One region of the Micromonospora sp. CA-240977 genome, then DNA from elsewhere that is predicted to be linked to it. Evidence: predicted binding sites of a transcription regulator. Region 1 holds the regulator's gene; each other region holds the start of a gene.
The links. Region 1 encodes HrcA, which represses chaperone genes, less so after heat shock. Its sites were predicted from a motif close to GGTTNGCACNCTCNNNNNGAGNGTGCNAACC; they were not measured.
Positions count from the first base shown of each region.

Region 1 (6,268 bases):
GGGACGCCGCCAAACGACGGCGGCGTCCCGGCCGCCCCGGTCCTACCCGGCATGATCAGCAGAACCACCGTCCAGAGCGGCCACCCATCGAGCTAATCTTTTGTCCCGGAAGGCCATGACCCCCTCGCGTCCCTCGTCGGAAAGGAAGTAGCCGGTCGAGAGGGCGGACAGCCGGGCCAACTCGGCACGCAGCTCGGCGGTGCCCGGCCGGCGCAGCAGCTCCTTCGCGCCGGCCAGCGCGCCCGGCGCGCCGCGCACCAGCGAGTCGCAGTAGCGCCGCACCGCGTCGTCCAGCCCGTCCGCCGGCACGCTGGCCGTGACCAGGCCGATCTCGGCGGCCCGCCGGCCGTCGAAGGTGTCTCCGGTCAGGTACAGCTCGGCGGCGGCGCGCGGGTGCAGCCGGGGCAGCACGGTCGCCGAGATCACCGCCGGGATCACCCCGATCCGCACCTCGGTGAACGCGAACGTCGCCTCGTCGGCGCAGACCGCCAGGTCGGCGGCGGCGATCAGACCCAGCCCACCGGCCCGCGCCGGCCCGCCCACCCGGGCCAGCACCGGCTTCGGGCACTCCCAGAGCGCCGCGAGCACGTCACCCAGCATCCCGGCGGGCACCGCGCCGCTGGCGTACGCCGCGGCCGTCTCCTTCAGGTCCGCGCCCGAGCAGAAGACCGGGCCGGTGTGGTCGAGCACGATCGCCCGGACCGCCTCGTCCGCGACCGCGTCGCCCAGCCCGGCCAGCAACTGGGTCATGAGGCCGGTGGAGAGCGCGTTGCGGTTGTGCGGGCTGTCCAGGGTGAGGGTGGTCACCCCACGGGCCGTGGCGACCCGCACGAGGACGTCGGGAGAGGTCATGCCGGGCACACTAGTGGCCATGCCCGGCCTCCTTCCAGATGGTGAGACCGTCCCCGTCGACGGATCGCTGCCCGCCACCGCCACCGCGGCGGTCGGCGCGCGCGGCTTCGGCGTGTACGTGCACGTGCCGTTCTGCGCCAGCCGCTGCGGCTACTGCGACTTCAACACCTACACGGCGGCCGAGCTGGGCGGAGGGGCGAGCCGCGAGGGGTACGCCGACACCGTCCTGGCCGAGTTGGCGCTCGCCGCCCGGGTGCTCGGCGACAGCCCGCCGCCCCGGGTCGACACCGTCTTCGTCGGCGGCGGCACACCCACCCTGCTCCCCGCCGACGACCTGGCCCGCATCCTCGACGGCATCGACCGCACCTGGGGGCTGGCCGCCGACGCCGAGGTGACCACCGAGGCCAACCCGGAGTCGGTCACCCCGGAATCGTTGACGCTGCTGCGCAAGGCCGGCTACACCCGGATCTCGCTGGGCATGCAGTCCGCCTCCCCGGGGGTGCTGGCGATCCTGGACCGCAAACACAGCGCCGGCCGGGCCACCGCCGCCGCCCTGGAGGCCCGCGAGGCCGGCTTCGCGCACGTCAACCTGGACCTGATCTACGGGACCCCGGGGGAGCGGCCCGAGGACTTCGCCGCCTCGCTGGAGCAGGTCGTGGCCGCCGGGGTGGACCACGTCAGCGCGTACGCCCTGATCGTCGAGGACGGCACCCGGCTCGCCGCCCGGATGAAGCGCGGCGAGCTGGCGTACCCCAGTGACGACGTGGCCGCGGACCGCTACCTGGCCGCGGAGGCCGCCCTCGACGCGGCCGGTCTCTCCTGGTACGAGGTCTCCAACTGGGCCCGCACCGACGACGCCCGGTGCCGGCACAACCTGCTCTACTGGACCGGCGCGGACTGGTGGGGGCTCGGGCCGGGGGCGCACAGCCACGTCGGCGGGGTGCGCTGGTGGAACGTCAAGCACCCCTCGATGTACGCCCAGCGGTTGGCGGCGGGAACGTCACCGGGCCTGGCCCGGGAGGTGCTCACGGCCGACGAGGCGCACATGGAGGACGTGATGCTGCGGCTGCGGCTGGCCAGCGGCCTGCCGCTCGCGGTGCTGGACGGCGCCGGCCGGGCCGGTGCCCAGCGGGCGCTGGCCGACGGCCTGCTGGACACCGACGCGTACGCGGCCGGCCGGGCGGTGCTCACCCTGCGCGGGCGGCTCCTCGCCGACGCGGTGGTGCGCGACCTGCTGCCCTGAACGGGAAGCGGCGCACGGGTCGGCCGGGGGAGCGGCCGACCCGCTGTCACTTGATGAAGTTGACCGACATCGGGTAGCGGTAGGGCGTGCCCTCGTTGGCCTTCATGCCCCCGATGATCCCGAACAGGATCTGGATCACCACGACCGCGATGCTGGGCAGGAAGAGCAGGCACCAGCTCACGAAGAGCAGCACGAACGCGATGATCGACCAGAGGATCTGGAAGTTCAGGGCGGCCAGGGCGTGCGTCCGGACGGTCGGCGACTGGTTGCCGCGGGCCAGGTAGGCGATGAGCGGGGCGACGAAGCCCAGCGGGCCGAAGCTGATCAGCGCGCCGAGGGATCCGCCGAAGTGGGCGACGAGCGCCCAGGTCTTGTCCTCGTTGTTGGCGTAGCCGCCGCCGGGGCCGCCGTAGGCGCCGCCGGTCGGATACCCGCCAGGGGGATAGCCGCCGGGCGGCGGGTAGCCCCCCGCCGGGGGGTAGCCGCCTGACGGCGGTTGTGCACCGGTGGGCGGCGGATAGCCACCGGCCGGGGGATAGCCGCCCGGGCCAGGCGCCCCGGACAGTGGTGCGGTGGGTGGCTCGGCCGACGGGTACGAGCTGGGAGAGGTCGGCTCCGGCGGGTAGTTGCCGGGGTCACCCGCGCCGGGAGGGCGAGGAGGTTCTGTCATGGGTGTCACGGTAGGGGTCCGTGGCAACGCGGCACCAGTGGGCGGTCGTTGATCATCGCGCCGGCGGGTACGCCGACGTAGACTGGCACTCGTTACAGTCGAGTGCCAGGACGGCCCGGCCGGGCCCACGGCACCGGCGGCCGACGTGCGACAGGAGGTGCGGATGATGGGTCTCGACGACCGGAAGCTCGCCGTGCTCCGCGCGATCGTCGAGGACTACGTCTCCACCCAGGAGCCGGTCGGCAGCAAGGCGCTTGTCGAGCGGCACCAGCTCGGGGTCTCCCCGGCCACGGTCCGCAACGACATGGCCGTGCTGGAGGAGGAGGGCTACATCCGGCAGCCGCACACAAGTGCCGGCCGGGTGCCCACCGACCGCGGCTACCGGCTCTTCGTCGACCGGTTGTCCCGGGTCAAGCCGCTCAGCCCGGCCGAACGTCGGGCCATCGAGCGCTTCCTGGTCGGCGCGGTCGACCTCGACGACGTGGTGCACCGCACGGTACGGCTGCTCGCCCAGCTCACCCGGCAGGTGGCCGTCGTGCAGTACCCGAGCCTGGCCCGCTCCTCGGTTCGACACCTGGAGCTGGTGCCGATCTCCACCACCCGGCTGATGCTCGTCATGATCGCTGACACCGGGCGGGTCGAGCAGCGGCTGGTGGAGCTGCCCGGTCCGGTGCCGGCGGACGACGTCATCGACCTGCGCCGGCTGGTCAACGAGAAGCTCGCCGGCGCGCGGCTGTCCGAGACGCCGCCGTTGGTGCAGGCGCTTGTCGAGGAGGTGCCGGTCGAGCTGCGTCCGGCGATGACCACGCTCTCCACGGTGCTCCTGGAGACGCTCGTCGAGCGGCACGAGGAACGCATCGCGCTGGCCGGCACCGCGAACCTCACCCGGGGCGGCCTGCTCGACTTCCAGGGTTCGCTGCGTCCGATCCTGGAGGCGCTGGAAGAGGAGGTCGTGCTCCTCAAGCTCATCGGCGAGACCGAGCCGAGCACGACGCGGGTGCTGATCGGCGACGAGAACGAGTTCGACAACCTGCGGGCCGCCTCGGTGGTCAGCACCGGGTACGGCCCGGGCGCCACGATCGTCGGCGGCCTGGGAGTGCTGGGACCCACCCGGATGGACTACCCCGGCACCATCGCCACGGTGCGCGCCGTGGCACGCTACGTGGGCGAGTTGCTGGCCCAGAACTGACCAGTCAGGGCCGACGGCCGGCTGTTTGCCGCCGGATCGGCGCAACGCGAGACGAACATGAGGACACGGAACGCAGTGGCCAGGGACTACTACGGCATCCTCGGTGTGAGCCGGGAAGCCTCCGATGACGAGATCAAGCGCGCCTACCGCAAGCTGGCGCGCCAGTTCCACCCGGACGTCAATCCGGACCCGGAGGCTCAGGAGAAGTTCAAGGACATCAACGCCGCGTACGAGGTCCTCTCGGACGACCGGAAGCGGCAGATCGTCGACCTCGGTGGCGACCCGCTCGCCCCGGGCGGCGGGGGCGCCGGTGGCCCGGGTGGCCCCGGTGGCGCCGGCCCGTTCGTCGGTTTCCAGGACATCATGGACGCGTTCTTCGGTGGCGCGGCCGGTGGGGCGCGCGGCCCCCGTCCACGGACCCGTCCGGGCGCCGACGCGATCCTGCGACTCGAACTGGACCTGCACGAGACGGCGTTCGGCGTCGAGGCCCCGATCACCGTCGACACCGCAGTGCTCTGCACCACCTGCTCCGGCGCCGGCACGGCCGCCGGCACCCACCTGGCGACCTGTGAGGCGTGTGGCGGCCGTGGTGAGGTGCAGTCGGTGCAGCGCACCTTCCTCGGCCAGGTGGTCTCCGCCCGGCCGTGCACCGTGTGCCAGGGCTACGGCACCACCATCCCGCACCCCTGCCCCACCTGCGCCGGCGACGGCCGGGTGCGCACCCGCCGGTCGCTGACCGTCAAGATCCCGGCCGGCGTCGAGGACGGCATGCGGATCCGGCTGGCCCAGCAGGGCGAGGTGGGCCCGGGTGGCGGCACCGCCGGCGACCTCTACGTGGAGATCCACGAGCGGCCCCACGACGTCTACTCCCGCAAGGGCGACGACCTGCACTGCCGCGTCACAGTGCCGATGACCGCGGCGGCGCTCGGCACCCGCCTGACCATCAAGACCCTGGACAGCGAGGAGACGGTCGACGTCAAGGCCGGCACCCAGCCGGCCAGCACGCTGCGACTGCGCGCCCGGGGCGTGCCGCACCTGCGCGGCACCGGCCGCGGCGACCTCTACGTGCACCTGGACGTGCGGACCCCGACCAAGCTCGACCCGGACCAGGAGAAGATGCTGCGCGACTTCGCCAAGACCCGCGGTGAGGAGGTCGCCGAGTTATCCAAGCAGGGCGGCTTCTTCTCCCGGATGCGCGACGCGTTCAACGGGCACGCCTGAGGTGTCCGCGCCGCTGTTCCTGGTCGAGGCGCTGCCCACCGGTGACGCGTTGACCCTGGACGGCCCGGAGGGCCACCACGCCGCCACCGTGCAGCGGCTGCGGGTCGGTGAGGAGCTGCTGCTCGCCGACGGTCGGGGCGGCACGGCCGCCGCCGTGGTCACCGCCGTCGGCCGCGGCAGCCTGGAGGTCACCATCACCTCCCGGGGGTACGTGGACGCGCCGGTCCCCCGGATCGTGGTGGTGCAGGGCATCGCCAAGGGCGACCGCGGTGAGCTGGCGGTGCAGGCGATGACCGAGGTCGGGGTGGACGAGATCGTGCCCTGGGCGGCGTCCCGCTCGGTCGCCCAGTGGCGTGGCGACCGGGGCGTACGGGCCCGGGAGAAGTGGGTGGCCACCGCCCGGGAGGCCGCCAAGCAGGCCCGCCGGCCGTGGTTGCCGGTGGTGGCCGGCGCGCCGGACGAGTCCACCGCCACCGTCGCCCGCCGGATCGCCGGCGCTGCCGCCGGGTTCCTGCTGCACGAGGAGGCCGAGGAGCGGCTCACCACCGCCGAGCTGCCGCCCGCCGGTGAGATCGTCCTGGTCGTCGGCCCGGAGGGTGGCATCGCCCCCGCCGAGCTGACCGCCTTCCGGGACGCGGGCGGGCGAGTCGTCCGGCTCGGTCCGGCCGTGCTGCGCACCTCGACCGCCGGAGTGGCGGCGCTCAGCGTGCTCGCCACCCGCCTCGGCCGCTGGTGACCGTCACCGCCTGACGGTCAGGGTCGGGGGAAGACGGGCACCACCTCCTCCTCCGGTCCCAGATCCAGCCCCGCCGGCCCGATTATCTGCGGATCCGGCGTACCGACCACGGCCAGGTCCTTGCCGGTGTAGTCGAAGCGGTGCAGCACGTGCCGCATCGCCTCGATGCGGGCCCGCTTCTTGTCGTTGCTCTTCACGACCGTCCACGGCGCGTCGGCCGTGTCGGTCCAGAAGAACATCGCCTCCTTGGCCTCGGTGTACTCGTCCCACCGGTCCAGCGAGGCAATGTCCATCGGGGACAGCTTCCACTGCCGGACCGGGTCCACCTGGCGGATCGCGAACCGGGTCCGCTGCTCG
Region 1 is NZ_CP192055.1:6,043,844-6,050,111, reverse strand. It holds gene ACQPWW_RS27340 (enoyl-CoA hydratase-related protein) at 43-852, opposite strand; gene hemW (radical SAM family heme chaperone HemW) at 872-2,095, shown strand; gene ACQPWW_RS27330 (DUF4870 domain-containing protein) at 2,142-2,765, opposite strand; gene hrcA (heat-inducible transcriptional repressor HrcA) at 2,932-3,954, shown strand; gene dnaJ (molecular chaperone DnaJ) at 4,030-5,175, shown strand; gene ACQPWW_RS27315 (16S rRNA (uracil(1498)-N(3))-methyltransferase) at 5,177-5,911, shown strand; gene ppk2 (polyphosphate kinase 2) at 5,929-6,268, opposite strand, start outside.

Region 2 (6,268 bases), 980 kb from region 1:
CTGACCGCGATCACGGAGCGGGGCTACTGGTCCGCCTATCCCGAATCCCCCAGCCCCCGGGTGTACGGCGAGACGGCCGCCGCCGACGGTAAGGCCGCCTTCGAGGCGTACCTCGGTGGTGATTTCCCGCTCGACCAGCCGGGCGCCGGTGCGCGGGTCGCCACCGAGGCGAGCCCGTTCGGGGTGGAGTTGGCGGTGCGTTACCCGCATGCCGGCCCCGGCGAGCTGATCGACGCCGCCTCCGCCGCGCTGCCGGCCTGGCGCGACGCCGGCCCGCAGGTCCGCGTGGGGGTCTGCCTGGAGATTCTCGACCGGCTGCACAAGCACATCTTCGAGCTGGCCAACGCGGTGCAGTTCACCAGCGGGCAGGCGTTCGTGATGGCCTTCCAGGCCGGCGGCGCGCACGCGCTGGACCGGGCGCTGGAGGCGCTGGCGTACGCGTACGCCGAGATGACCCGGCACCCGGGCACGGCCGGCTGGGAGAAGTCCGCCGGTAAGGGCGACCCGCTGCGGATGACAAAGACGTTCCACGTGGTGCCGCGTGGGGTGGCGCTGGTGATCGGCTGCAACACCTTCCCGACCTGGAACTCCTACCCGGGGCTGTTCGCCTCGCTGGTCACCGGCAACCCGGTGCTCGTCAAGCCGCACCCGCGCGCGGTGCTGCCGCTGGCCATCACCGTGAAGTACGCCCGGGAGGTGCTGGCCGAGGCCGGGTTCGACAGCAACCTGATCATGTTGGCGGCCGAGGCCCCCGGTGAGAAGCTCGCCAGCGACCTGGCCCTGCACCGCGCCGTGAAGATCGTCGACTTCACCGGCTCCACCGAGTACGGCGACTGGCTGGAGACGCACGCCCGGCAGGCGTCGGTCTACACCGAGAAGGCCGGTCTGAACACCGTCGTCATCGACTCCACCGACGACTTCGCCGGCATGTGCCGCAACCTCGGCTTCACGCTGACCCTGTACAGCGGTCAGATGTGCACCACCTCGCAGAACATTCTCATCCCGGCCGGTGGCATCGAGACCGACCAGGGGCACAAGAGCTTCGACGAGGTGGCCGGCGGGATCGCGGCCGCGGTCGGCAAGCTCACCGCCGACCCGGCCCGGGGCGTGGAGCTGACCGGCGCCATCGTCAACGACGGGGTGCTGGAACGGCTGGCCGAGGTCACCAAGGTCGGCGAGCCGGTGCTGGAGTCACGGGCCGTGACCCACCCGTCGTACGCCGACGCGGTGGTGCGTACCCCGACGATCGTGAAGCTGACCGCGGACGACGCGGAGACGTACGGCCGGGAGTGGTTCGGGCCGATCTCGTTCGCCATCGCCACCGACTCCACGGCGCACAGCCTGGAGTTGCTGCGCCGCACGGTCGGCGAGAAGGGCGCGCTGACCGCGGGGGTCTACTCGACCGACGAGGCGGTGCTGGACGCCACCGAGGCGGTGGCGGTCGAGGTCGGGGTGCACCTGTCCTGCAACCTCACCGGCGGGGTCTTCGTGAACCAGTCGGCGGCGTTCTCGGACTTCCACGGCAGTGGCGCCAACGCCGCGGCCAACGCCGCGCTCACCGACGGAGCGTACGTGGCCAACCGCTTCCGGATCGTGCAGTCTCGGCGTCACGTCTGATCTGTGGTTGCGGTTGGGGGTTTCCGGGGCAGCCCGACCCGCTCCGGGCGGTCAGGCTTGATCCCTGCGCGGGTCGGGCTGCCCCGGAAACCCTGACGTGGGCGCGGTTGTCGCTGACGCATCCGGGGCTTGGGGCAGCTTGGGGGTTCTGCCTTGGGATTTGTTCTTGGATTTAGGCGGTTCTGCGCATCTGCAGCTCGGTGAGGGCCGGGATGGTGGGGTGGGGGACGCGTACGCCGGTGTCGGTGAAGCCCAGCCGCTGGTAGGCCCGGTAGGCGCGGTCGTTGCCGACCACCACCTCCAGCAGCAGCTCCGGTCGGCCGCAGGCGCGTGACCACGCGGCCACTCCGTCGATCAGCTCACCGAGCAGCCCGCGCCCCCGCCAGGTCGGCGTGACGTAGACGGCGTAGATCACGGTGAGCCCGGGTTCGTTCGGGGAGACAGTGCCACCGGCGTGTCCGACGAGCCGGCCGCCCGGGTCGGCGATGAACTGCGCGTTACCGGGGCCGGCCGAGGTGTACGCGACCCGGGCGGCGAACTCGGTGTGCGGCCGGGCCGCCGCGTCCGCCAGGGTCTCCAGGAAGGCCAACGGCGCGTCGGCGAGCATCTCCAGGCGCAGTGCCCGCATCCGGGCGGCGTCCTCCGGCCGGACCCGGCGGATCTCCGCCGGCCGCAGGGCGGTCGCGCCCGTATCGGTGGTCATGTCCGCATGCCTACCACAGGGCCGGTTGCCGTCCCCGGCCGTGTGCGGACCGGGCGGCCCGGCGGCCGGGAGTCGCACCGCGCAATCGCCGACATGGATCCGGCGTATCGAAAACCCGACCGACTGACGCCGTCGGACCGGCCCCGGAATACGCCCGATTTGTGGCCGTGCGCGGCGCTCACTCCTCGTGTAGCGTGCGATTTCGGTCACCTTTCTCAATGGTCGCCATCGATCGCTGAGGTGGTGGTCGGTGGGCGTCCGGCCGTGCCGTGCGCCAGGTCAGGCAACACCGCGCAGAGTGAGGGAAGTGCACCGTGGCACAGGGCACCGTGAAGTGGTTCAACTCCGAAAAGGGCTACGGCTTCATCGCCGTCGACGGCGGTCAGGACGTTTTTGTCCACTTCTCCGCGATCGAGATGGACGGTTACAAGGCGCTGGACGACGGCCAGCGGGTGGAGTTCGAGATCGCCCAGGGTCAGAAGGGCCCGCAGGCCGAGCACGTACGCGTCATCGCCTGACCTTTCCTCCTTGATCGGCCCCGCGCGTCGGGGCTGCGACGCGGGCGCACAACCGGGAAGATCGTGGCCGTTCCAGCCGATGCTGAGGAGCGTTCATGACTGACCAGCCGCCCGCGCCCACCCCACCCTCTGGGCCGGGGGAGCCGGGTCCGTCCGATCCGACAGTGCCGTACGGCAGTTCCGGCGCGGCCGGGGACACGCCATCCGACGTGAGGCCGCGCGTACCTCCGGTCGGCCCGCCGCCCGGCTGGGATCCGGCGCAGGGGGGCTGGGATCCGGCACACGGCGGCTGGGATCCGCCGACGCAGGGTTGGGCGTTGCCGCCCACCGGCGGCTACCCGCCCGGGTCGGGTCCCTACGGCGCGCAACCGTGGTATCCGGGGGCGCCGGTCGGCTGGTACCCGCCGGGCTACGGGTTCGACCCGAACGATCCCCTTGTCACTCCGCCCGGCGCCGGTCTGGCCGGCTGGTTCAACAGGTGTGCCGGCGCGCTGCGCCGGGGCTGGCGGCAGTTGGTGCCCATCATGTTGCTCACCCAGGCGTTGCCGGCGGCAGTGCTCTCGGTGATCTCCCTGGGCATCGACCCGTCGGCCGAGTGGGACGTCCAGTCCGGGGCGGATTCCGCTCCCGCGCTGCCGGACAACTTCGCCGTCGATCTGGTGGGCCTCTTCGTGGTCCTGATCGGCGGCAGTCTGTTGGTCGGGCTGGTGCAGGCCGTCGGGTGGGCCGCCGGCAGTTGGGTGATCACGCAGCAGGCGTCCGGTCAGCCGGGCAGCCTGGACTCCGCGCTGCGCTACGGCTTCCGGCGGGCCCTGGGGCTGTGGGGCTGGACCCTGCTGATCGGCGTGATCGCCGGCATCGGCTTCTGCTGCTGCGTGCTGCCGGGCATCTACCTGTCGTTCGCGCTGAGCATGGCCGGCCCGGTCTATCTCTTCGAACGCCGTAACCCGATCGGCCGGTCGTTCCGGATGTTCCACGACCGGCTCGGCCTACTGCTCGGTCGGGTGGCCCTGGTGGCCCTGGCGATCATCGTCGTCAGCGTGATCTCCGCCGCCCTGGAGGGGGCGGGCACCGGCGTCTTCGGCCAGGATCCCCTCGCGTCGCCGGGCACGGCGGCCGGGGCGGTGGCGGTGATCGCGGTCACCGCCGCGCTGGCCCTGCCGGCCCAGCTGGCCCAGTTGATCGGTCTGCTGGTGACGTACGCCGAGCAGCGTGCCCATGAGGCGCCGGTGAACACTGCCGGACTGGCCGCGGAACTCGGCTGAGCGGCCCCATCGTGCTTGCACTCGGCAGGGGAGAGTGCTAAACAAGTCATTGGCACTCGCATACCGTGAGTGCCAATGGTCGGGACGGTGGGGCCAGGTTGCACCGGCGTGGAGACGCCGGGGCGGCACATGGCCGGTCGTCGCGGGCTATCCGGCCCGGCCGAAGGACGTCGTCGTCGCCAGGTGGCGACGTCCCAAGGTGCGTACACCAGGCGGCCCATCCGGGGCACACATCTCGGGTGGCCCGTGAGTGTCCAGGAGGACAACGCCGTATGGCCAAGATGATCGCGTTCGACGAAGAGGCGCGCCGCGGCCTCGAGCGGGGCATGAACCAGCTCGCCGACGCCGTAAAGGTGACCCTCGGCCCCAAGGGCCGCAACGTCGTGCTCGAGAAGAAGTGGGGTGCCCCCACCATCACCAACGATGGTGTGAGCATCGCCAAGGAGATCGAGCTCGAGGACCCGTACGAGAAGATCGGCGCTGAGCTGGTCAAGGAGGTCGCCAAGAAGACCGACGACGTTGCCGGTGACGGCACGACGACGGCGACCGTCCTGGCCCAGGCCCTGGTTCGCGAGGGCCTGCGCAACGTGGCCGCTGGCGCCAACCCGATGGCCCTGAAGCGGGGCATCGAGGCTGCGGTCGCGAGCGTCTCGGAGGAGCTGTCCAAGCTCGCCAAGGACGTCGAGACCAAGGAGCAGATCGCCTCCACCGCCTCCATCTCCGCTGGCGACAGCACCGTCGGCGAGATCATCGCCGAGGCGATGGACAAGGTCGGCAAGGAAGGCGTCATCACCGTCGAGGAGAGCAACACCTTCGGGCTCGAGCTGGAGCTCACCGAGGGTATGCGCTTCGACAAGGGCTACATCTCGGCCTACTTCATGACCGACCCGGAGCGTATGGAGGCCGTCTTCGACGACCCGTACATCCTGATCGCCAACAGCAAGATCTCGTCGGTGAAGGACCTGCTCCCGATCCTGGAGAAGGTCATGCAGTCGGGCAAGCCGCTGCTGATCATCGCCGAGGACCTGGAGGGCGAGGCCCTCGCCACCCTGGTGGTCAACAAGGTCCGTGGCACCTTCAAGTCGGTCGCCGTCAAGGCGCCGGGCTTCGGTGACCGCCGCAAGGCCATGCTGACCGACATCGCCATCCTCGCCGGTGGCCAGGTCATCAGCGAGGAGGTCGGCCTCAAGCTCGACGCCGCCAGCCTCGACATGCTGGGCCGCGCCCGCAAGGTCGTGGTGACCAAGGACGAGACCACCATCGTCGACGGTGCCGGTGACGCCGAGCAGATCCAGGGCCGGGTCAACCAGATCCGGGCCGAGATCGACAAGAGCGACTCCGACTACGACCGGGAGAAGCTGCAGGAGCGGCTGGCCAAGCTGGCCGGCGGCGTTGCGGTCATCAAGGTCGGCGCGGCCACCGAGGTCGAGCTCAAGGAGCGCAAGCACCGCATCGAGGACGCCGTTCGCAACGCGAAGGCCGCCGTCGAGGAGGGCATCGTCCCGGGTGGTGGCGTCGCGCTGGTGCAGGCCGGCAAGACCGCCTTCGACAAGCTCGACCTGGTCGGCGACGAGGCGACCGGTGCGAACATCGTCAAGGTGGCGCTGGACGCCCCGCTGCGGCAGATCGCCGTCAACGCCGGCCTCGAGGGCGGCGTCGTGGTGGAGAAGGTCCGTAACCTCGAAGCGGGTCACGGCCTCAACGCCGCCAACGGCGAGTACGTCGACCTGCTGGCCGCGGGCATCATCGACCCGGCCAAGGTGACGCGCTCGGCGCTGCAGAACGCCGCGTCCATCGCGGCGCTGTTCCTCACCACCGAGGCCGTTGTCGCGGACAAGCCGGAGAAGACCCCGGCTGCCCCGGCTGGCCCGGGTGGCGGGGACATGGACTTCTGAGTCCAGTCCGACACCGGACGGGGCGGGCCGCTGACGCGGTCCGCCCCGTTCGTCGTCAGGTCGGCAGTGGGCGCTGGTTGCGCCGCTTCTGCGCCCGGTTGTACGGCGGAAGCAGTTGGATCGGCGCGTCCACCATCTCCCGTGGCTCCTCGGCGACCGCCGACTCGTCGTCGGTGGTCATCTCGGCCAGTTGCTCGGCGTCGCCGTAGTCGAGCCGGTCGAACGGCAGTTGGCCGGGGAGTTCGCCGACCGGTTTCCAGGTGATCGGCG
Region 2 is NZ_CP192055.1:7,019,939-7,026,206, reverse strand. It holds gene paaN (phenylacetic acid degradation protein PaaN) at 1-1,617, shown strand, start outside; gene ACQPWW_RS31980 (N-acetyltransferase family protein) at 1,790-2,320, opposite strand; gene ACQPWW_RS31975 (cold-shock protein) at 2,635-2,838, shown strand; gene ACQPWW_RS31970 (hypothetical protein) at 2,934-4,103, shown strand; gene groL (chaperonin GroEL) at 4,376-5,998, shown strand; gene ACQPWW_RS31960 (hypothetical protein) at 6,054-6,268, opposite strand, start outside.
Region 2: groL (chaperonin GroEL) is a predicted target of HrcA. The motif match lies at 4,151-4,181, and genes of this name have one in related genera.

Region 3 (6,268 bases), 660 kb from region 1:
AGAGCGGTCAGCACCCCGACCAGTTGGATCGCCTGTCCGGTCGCCACGTCGGCCCCGTGCCGCCCGAGCAGGTTGTCCACCCCGGTCGGGCTGATCACGAACCCGACTGCCACGAAGAGGCCCAGCAGCGCGCCCACCGCCGGCGACCAGCGCCACGGCGCGAGCGCGACGAAGAGGGCGCCAGCCAACAGGATGATCATGCCGGGCGGTACGGCGATGGGGAACTCGACCCCGGCGGCCCACAGCACGCCGATGCCCGCGGCGCCGACGACGAGGCCGGCGATGGTGAACGTCCGTGCGGTAACAGTCATGGCTTCACCCTGTCCCGCTACGGTCCGGTCCACGTCCGCCCGGCGACGTCATCCCGGATACGGCAGGCTGCGTACTCCGGTCGGAGATCGTGGGCGGTCGTCGTCGGGTGTGGGCGGTCAGCGAACGGTGACGGTGACGGTGTGCCAGCCGGTGGCGCCGTCCGGGGCGACGTCCTGCGTACGCTCGGTCTGGGTGTCGCCTGTCGCGTCCGTCGCACGGACCTGGAGGCGGTGCTCGCCCGGCGTGGCGTCCCACCGCCAGGACCACTGCACCCAGGTGTCCACCGACACCGTCGGGGCCAGTTCCGCCTGCTGCCAGTCTCCGCCGTCGACGCGTACCTCGACCCGGCTGATGCCCCGGTGCTGCGCCCAGGCCACACCGGCGACGGTGACCGGGCCGGTGGTCAGCCGGTTCCGACTCCGGGGGGCGTCGATCCGCGACTGGGTCTTGATCGGCCCCTGGGCGGACCAGCCGCGCGGCACCCAGTACGCGTCGAAGTCGGCGAACCGGGTCAGCTCCAGCTCGGTCACCCATTTGCAGGCTGACACGTAACCGTAGAGGCCGGGCACCACCATCCGGACCGGGAAGCCGTGCTCGACCGGCAGTGGCTCGCCGTTCATGCCGACCGCCAACAGCGCGTCCCGTCCGTCGCGCAGGGCGGCGGTGGGGGTGCCGCAGGTCCAGCCGTCGACCGACCGACCGACGACCTGGTCGGCATCGTCCTCCGGGTCGACCTCGTCCAGCAACTCCCGAAGGGGTACGCCGAGCCAGCGGGCGTTGCCGATCAGGTCCCCGCCCACCTCGTTGGAGACGCAGGCCAACGTGACGTACCGCTCGACCAGCGGACGGGCCAGCAGATCCGCGTAGCTGTAGGTGCGCTCGGTGCCGACCCGCCCGTGGATGCGCAGCCGCCAGGTGTCCGGATCCACCTGCGGCACGACAAGCGCGGTGTCGATCCGGTAGAACCCGAAGTTCGGGGTGACGAACGGCGCGAGTTGCGTCAGTGCGAGGTCCGCGCCGGCCGGCACGGCCGGTGCGGGGGCCACCGGCGCGGGCAGTCGGATCGCGTCCCGGGCGGCGGACACTCCGCGCCGGCCGGCCAGCCAACGTCCACCGAGACCGGCAACCAAGGCGGCGCCGAGCAGCACCCCGCTGCCGGTGAGGAACCGCCGCCGCGATTCCGGGTCCACTCCGGCTGGCCCGGCCGGCTCGACCGCCGCCGCCGGCCCGGCGGGAGTCACCGGCACCGGACCCGCCGGGGACACCGGCACCGGACCAGCCGGCGACACCGGCACCGGACCAGCCGGCGACACCGGCACCGGACCAGCCGGGGACACCGGCGACACCGGACCAGCCGGCGACACCGGACCGCCGGTCGACACCGGACCAGCGGCGGGTGTGGGTGGTGACCAGGGCCACGGGTTCAGCTCGAACGGTCCGGCGATGAACAACCAGAGCACCAGGGCGCCGAGCCCGGCACCGACGAGCGACGGCAGCGCGTCGGCCGCGTCCGCACCGGAGCGGGTCAGGGCGGCGACCACGCCGATGACCCCGAACGCGGCGATGCCGGCAAGGCCGAGCGCCAGCCGGCGGACCGCCAACATGCCGAACAGCGCGGCGAACGCTCCGAGCAGCAGACCGGTGCCGATCAGCAGTGCGATCTTGTCGGCGGTGCCGAAGAGGTCGATGGCGAACTGCTTCAGCGACTCGGGGACGGCGTCGACGACCACCCCGCCGACAGCGACCAGAGGAGCCGACCGGGGGCCGGTAAACACTGCCACCGGTTCGGCGATTCCGATCGCGACGGCGGCGGCTGTCACTCCGGCCAGCGCGGCGTACCGCCGCGACGTGGTGCTCATCGGCCCAGTGTGCGCGATCATCCTGCCCGGCAGCCAACAACGTCAGCGTTCGGTAATGACCTGAGCAGACGAAGCGGGGCGCACCGTCGTACGACGGTGCGCCCCGCAACGGGTGTCGCTACCGGGTCAGAAGCCCGGGCCGTGCTGGTGGCCGTGACCGTGGCCGCCACCGGCGGCGGCCGGCTCGGCCTGCTCCGGCTTCTCCACCACGAGGCTCTCCGTGGTGAGCAGCAGACCGGCGATCGAGGCGGCGTTGGTGACCGCGTTGCGGGTCACCTTCACCGGGTCGATGATGCCGGCCTTGACCAGGTCGACGTACTCGCCCTTGGCGGCGTCGAGGCCGTTGCCCCACTTCAGGTCGGCGACCTTCTGCGTGACGACGTAACCGTCGTGACCGGCGTTCTGGGCGATCCAGCGCAGCGGCTCGACGAGCGCCTTGCGCACGACCGAGACGCCGACCTTCTCGTCACCGGTGAAGCCCAGGTCGTCGTCGAGCACCGAGAGGATCTGCACCAGGGCGGCGCCGCCGCCGGGCACGGTGCCCTCCTCGACCGCAGCCTTGGTCGCCGCGATGGCGTCCTCGATGCGGTGCTTGCGCTCCTTCATCTCGACCTCGGTCGCCGCGCCAGCCTTGATGACGGCGATGCCACCGGAGAGCTTCGCCAGCCGCTCGGCCAGCTTCTCCCGGTCCCAGTCGGAGTCGGAGGCCTCGATCTCCTTGCGGATCTGGGCCACCCGGTCGGCGACGTCGGCCTTCTGGCCGCCACCGTCGACGATCGTGGTGTTCTCCTTGTCGACCACGATGCGCCGAGCGGTGCCGAGCACCTCCAGGCCGACCTGGTCGATCTTGTAGCCCAGCTCCGGGGCGACCAGCTCGGCGCCCGTGGAGATCGCGATGTCCTGGAGCATCGCCTTGCGCCGGTCACCGAAGCCGGGGGCCTTGACCGCGCAGACCTTGAGGGTCTTGCGCAGCGAGTTGACCACCAGGGTGGAGAGCGCCTGGCCGTCCACGTCCTCGGCGATGATCAGCAGGGGCTTGCTGTTCTGCAGGACCTTCTCCAGCAGCGGCAGCAGCTCTTCGATCGCCGAGATCTTCTGGGTGGTGACCAGGATGTACGCGTCCTCAAGGACGGACTCCTGGCTCTCCAGGTCGGTGACGAAGTTCGGCGAGATGAAGCCCTTGTCGAACTGGAGACCCTCGGTCACGTCCAGCTCGGTGGTGAGCATGGAGCCTTCCTCGACGGTGATGACACCGTCGCGGCCGACCCGCTCCATCGCCTCGGCGATCAGATCGCCGATCGTGGCGTCCTGCGCGGAGATCGTCGCCACGTTCGCGATCGACTCCTTGCTGGTGACCTCCGCGGCACGGCCGAGCAGCGCCTCGGAGACCTTGGTGGCCGCCGCGTCGATGCCCCGCTTGAGGCCGGCCGGGTTGGTGCCGGCGGTCACGTTGCGCAGGCCCTCGCGAACCATCGCCTGGGCGAGCACCGTCGCGGTGGTGGTGCCGTCACCGGCGACGTCGTTGGTCTTGGTCGCCACCTCCTTGACCAGCTGCGCGCCAAGGTTCTCGTACGGGTTGGTGAGCTCGATCTCCTTGGCGATGGTCACACCATCGTTGGTGATCGTCGGCGCACCGAATTTCTTGTCCAGGACGACGTTGCGCCCGCGCGGGCCGAGGGTGACCTTGACCGCGTCCGCGAGGGCGTTGACACCGTGCTCCAGCAGGTGCCGGGCGTCGTCCGAGAAGCTCAGGATCTTCGCCATGAATGTCCCTTCGAAGCGCCATTGCCCCGGCCCGGCGAGCCGGACCGGGGCAGTGGCACTGATCGGTTGCTTACTTCTCGATGACCGCGAGGACGTCGCGGGCGGAGAGCACCAGGTACTCCTCGCCGGCGTACTTGACCTCGGTGCCGCCGTACTTCGAGTAAAGGACGGTGTCGCCGACCTGAACGTCAACCGGAACCCGGTTGCCGTTGTCGTCGACGCGCCCCGGGCCCACAGCGAGGACAGTGCCCTCCTGCGGCTTCTCCTTGGCGGTGTCGGGGATCACGATGCCCGACGCCGTGGTGGTCTCAGCCTCGTTCGCCTGGACCACGATGCGGTCCTCGAGCGGCTTGATCGCAACCTTGGTCGCGGTAGTCACGGGCATACCCTCCTGGGGTACTGGTTTCGTTGCTGGCCGGCGGGGCCAACCAGCGTCAATCTGCCTCATGCCACCGGGCGGGACCGTCGTCGCGGGTGCCGGTCCGCCTGGCGTGCGCACCCGGGTCGCGAGACCCGGAAGCTGGCACCCTCAGGGTGAGAGTGCTAATCGCAGGTTATTCCGTGGCTAGCACTCCGTCAAGGAGAGTGCCAGCGAGTCGCGCCCCGCCAGCCTGGATTTCCGGGTCCACCCGGACAATGACCGGGTGGATCTCGATCAGCTGGCGGCGCTGCGTACCCCCGAGGGGTCGGCCGCGCTCACGGCGGCGGCCGGGCTGGCCGGCGGTGATCCGCTGGCCGCGGCGTCGGCGCTGCGGGCGGCCGGGGTGCCGCCGACGCTGGCCGCGGCGGCGCTCACCCAGGCCGAGCTGCGGCACCGGGCGGTCGGCAAGTTCGGTCCGGCCGCCGCCGGGATGTTCCTCACCCGCGCCGGGCTGGAACAGGCCACCCGCCGGGTGGTCGCCGATCGTCGGGCCGCCCGGCTGTCCGCGGCCGGCGTCCGCACCCTGGCCGACCTCGGCTGCGGCCTCGGCGCGGACGCGCTGGCCGCCGCCCGCGCCGGCATCCGGGTGTACGGGGTGGAGGCCGACCCGGTGACCGCCGCGATGGCCGCCGCCAACGCCGAGGCGGCCGGGCTGGCCGAGCTGTTCACCGTCGAGTGCGGCGATGCCACAGCGTTCGACGTCTCCCGCGTCGACGGGGTCTTCTGCGACCCGGCCCGCCGCGCCACCGGCACCGGACGACGGATCTTCGACCCGCGCGCCTACTCGCCACCGTGGGACTTCGTCACCGGGCTGGCCGAGCGGGTGCCGCGCACCGTGGTGAAGGTGGCGCCGGGCCTGGACCACGCGCTCATTCCGGCGGGCGCGGAGGCGGAGTGGGTGGGCGTGGACGGCGACCTGGTGGAGGCCGCGCTCTGGTGTGGTGAGCTGGCGGAGGTGCCCCGCCGCGCGACGCTCTACCGGCAGCAGGGCGTCGAGACCCGTCGCCACCAGCTCACCGGCTCGGGTGCCGACGAGGCGTCGGTCGGGCCACCCCGGCGCTACCTGTACGACCCGGACCCGGCGGTGGTCCGCGCACACCTCGTCGCCGAACTGGCCGGCGAGCTGGACGCCACCCTCGGCGACCCGAGCATCGCCTACCTCTACGCCGACCAGCCGACCCGCACCCCGTACGCACGCTGCCTGGAGATCACCGACGTGTTGCCGTTCTCGCTCAAGCGCCTGCGGGCGCTGCTGCGGGACCGCCGGGTGGGCCGGGTGGAGATCCTGAAGCGGGGTTCCGCGCTCACGCCGGAGCAGCTTCGGCGGGACCTGCGGCTGGCCGGTGGTGAGGCGGCGAGCCTGGTGCTCACCCGGGTCGCCGGCGCACCGACGGTGCTGATCGGTCGGCCGGTCGACTAGCGTCGGCGGGGTGGCAGGACAGGGCACTCCGGCAACGGCACTGTTGGTCAAGCGCGGCATCGCGCATCGCACCCATCCGTACCGCGTGTCGCCGGACGCCCCGAACTACGGCGCGTTGGTGGCGGTGGCGCTCGGCGTGGCGCCGGAGCGGGTGTTCAAGTCGCTGGTGACCGAGGTCGACGGCGCGCTCACCGTGGCGGTCGTTCCGGTCACCGGCGAACTGGACCTCAAGGCGCTGGCGGCGGCGGTCGGTGGCAAGCGGGCGGCGCTGGCCGACCGGGTGGTCGCGGAGCGGGCCACCGGCTACGTACGCGGTGGGATCAGCCCGCTGGGGCAGCGTCGGCGGTTGCCAACAGTGCTGGACCAATCCGCGCTGGACCTGCCGACGATCTACGTTTCGGCTGGTCGGCGTGGTCTGCAACTCGAACTGGCCGCGGCGGATCTGGTGGCGTTGACCGACGCCCGCACCGCGCCGTTGCAGACCCGCTGACG
Region 3 is NZ_CP192055.1:6,699,655-6,705,922, forward strand. It holds gene ACQPWW_RS30390 (hypothetical protein) at 1-311, opposite strand, end outside; gene ACQPWW_RS30395 (molybdopterin-dependent oxidoreductase) at 429-2,171, opposite strand; gene groL (chaperonin GroEL) at 2,298-3,935, opposite strand; gene groES (co-chaperone GroES) at 4,006-4,320, opposite strand; gene ACQPWW_RS30410 (THUMP-like domain-containing protein) at 4,580-5,776, shown strand; gene ybaK (Cys-tRNA(Pro) deacylase) at 5,787-6,266, shown strand.
Region 3: groES (co-chaperone GroES) is a predicted target of HrcA. The motif match lies at 4,454-4,484, and genes of this name have one in related genera.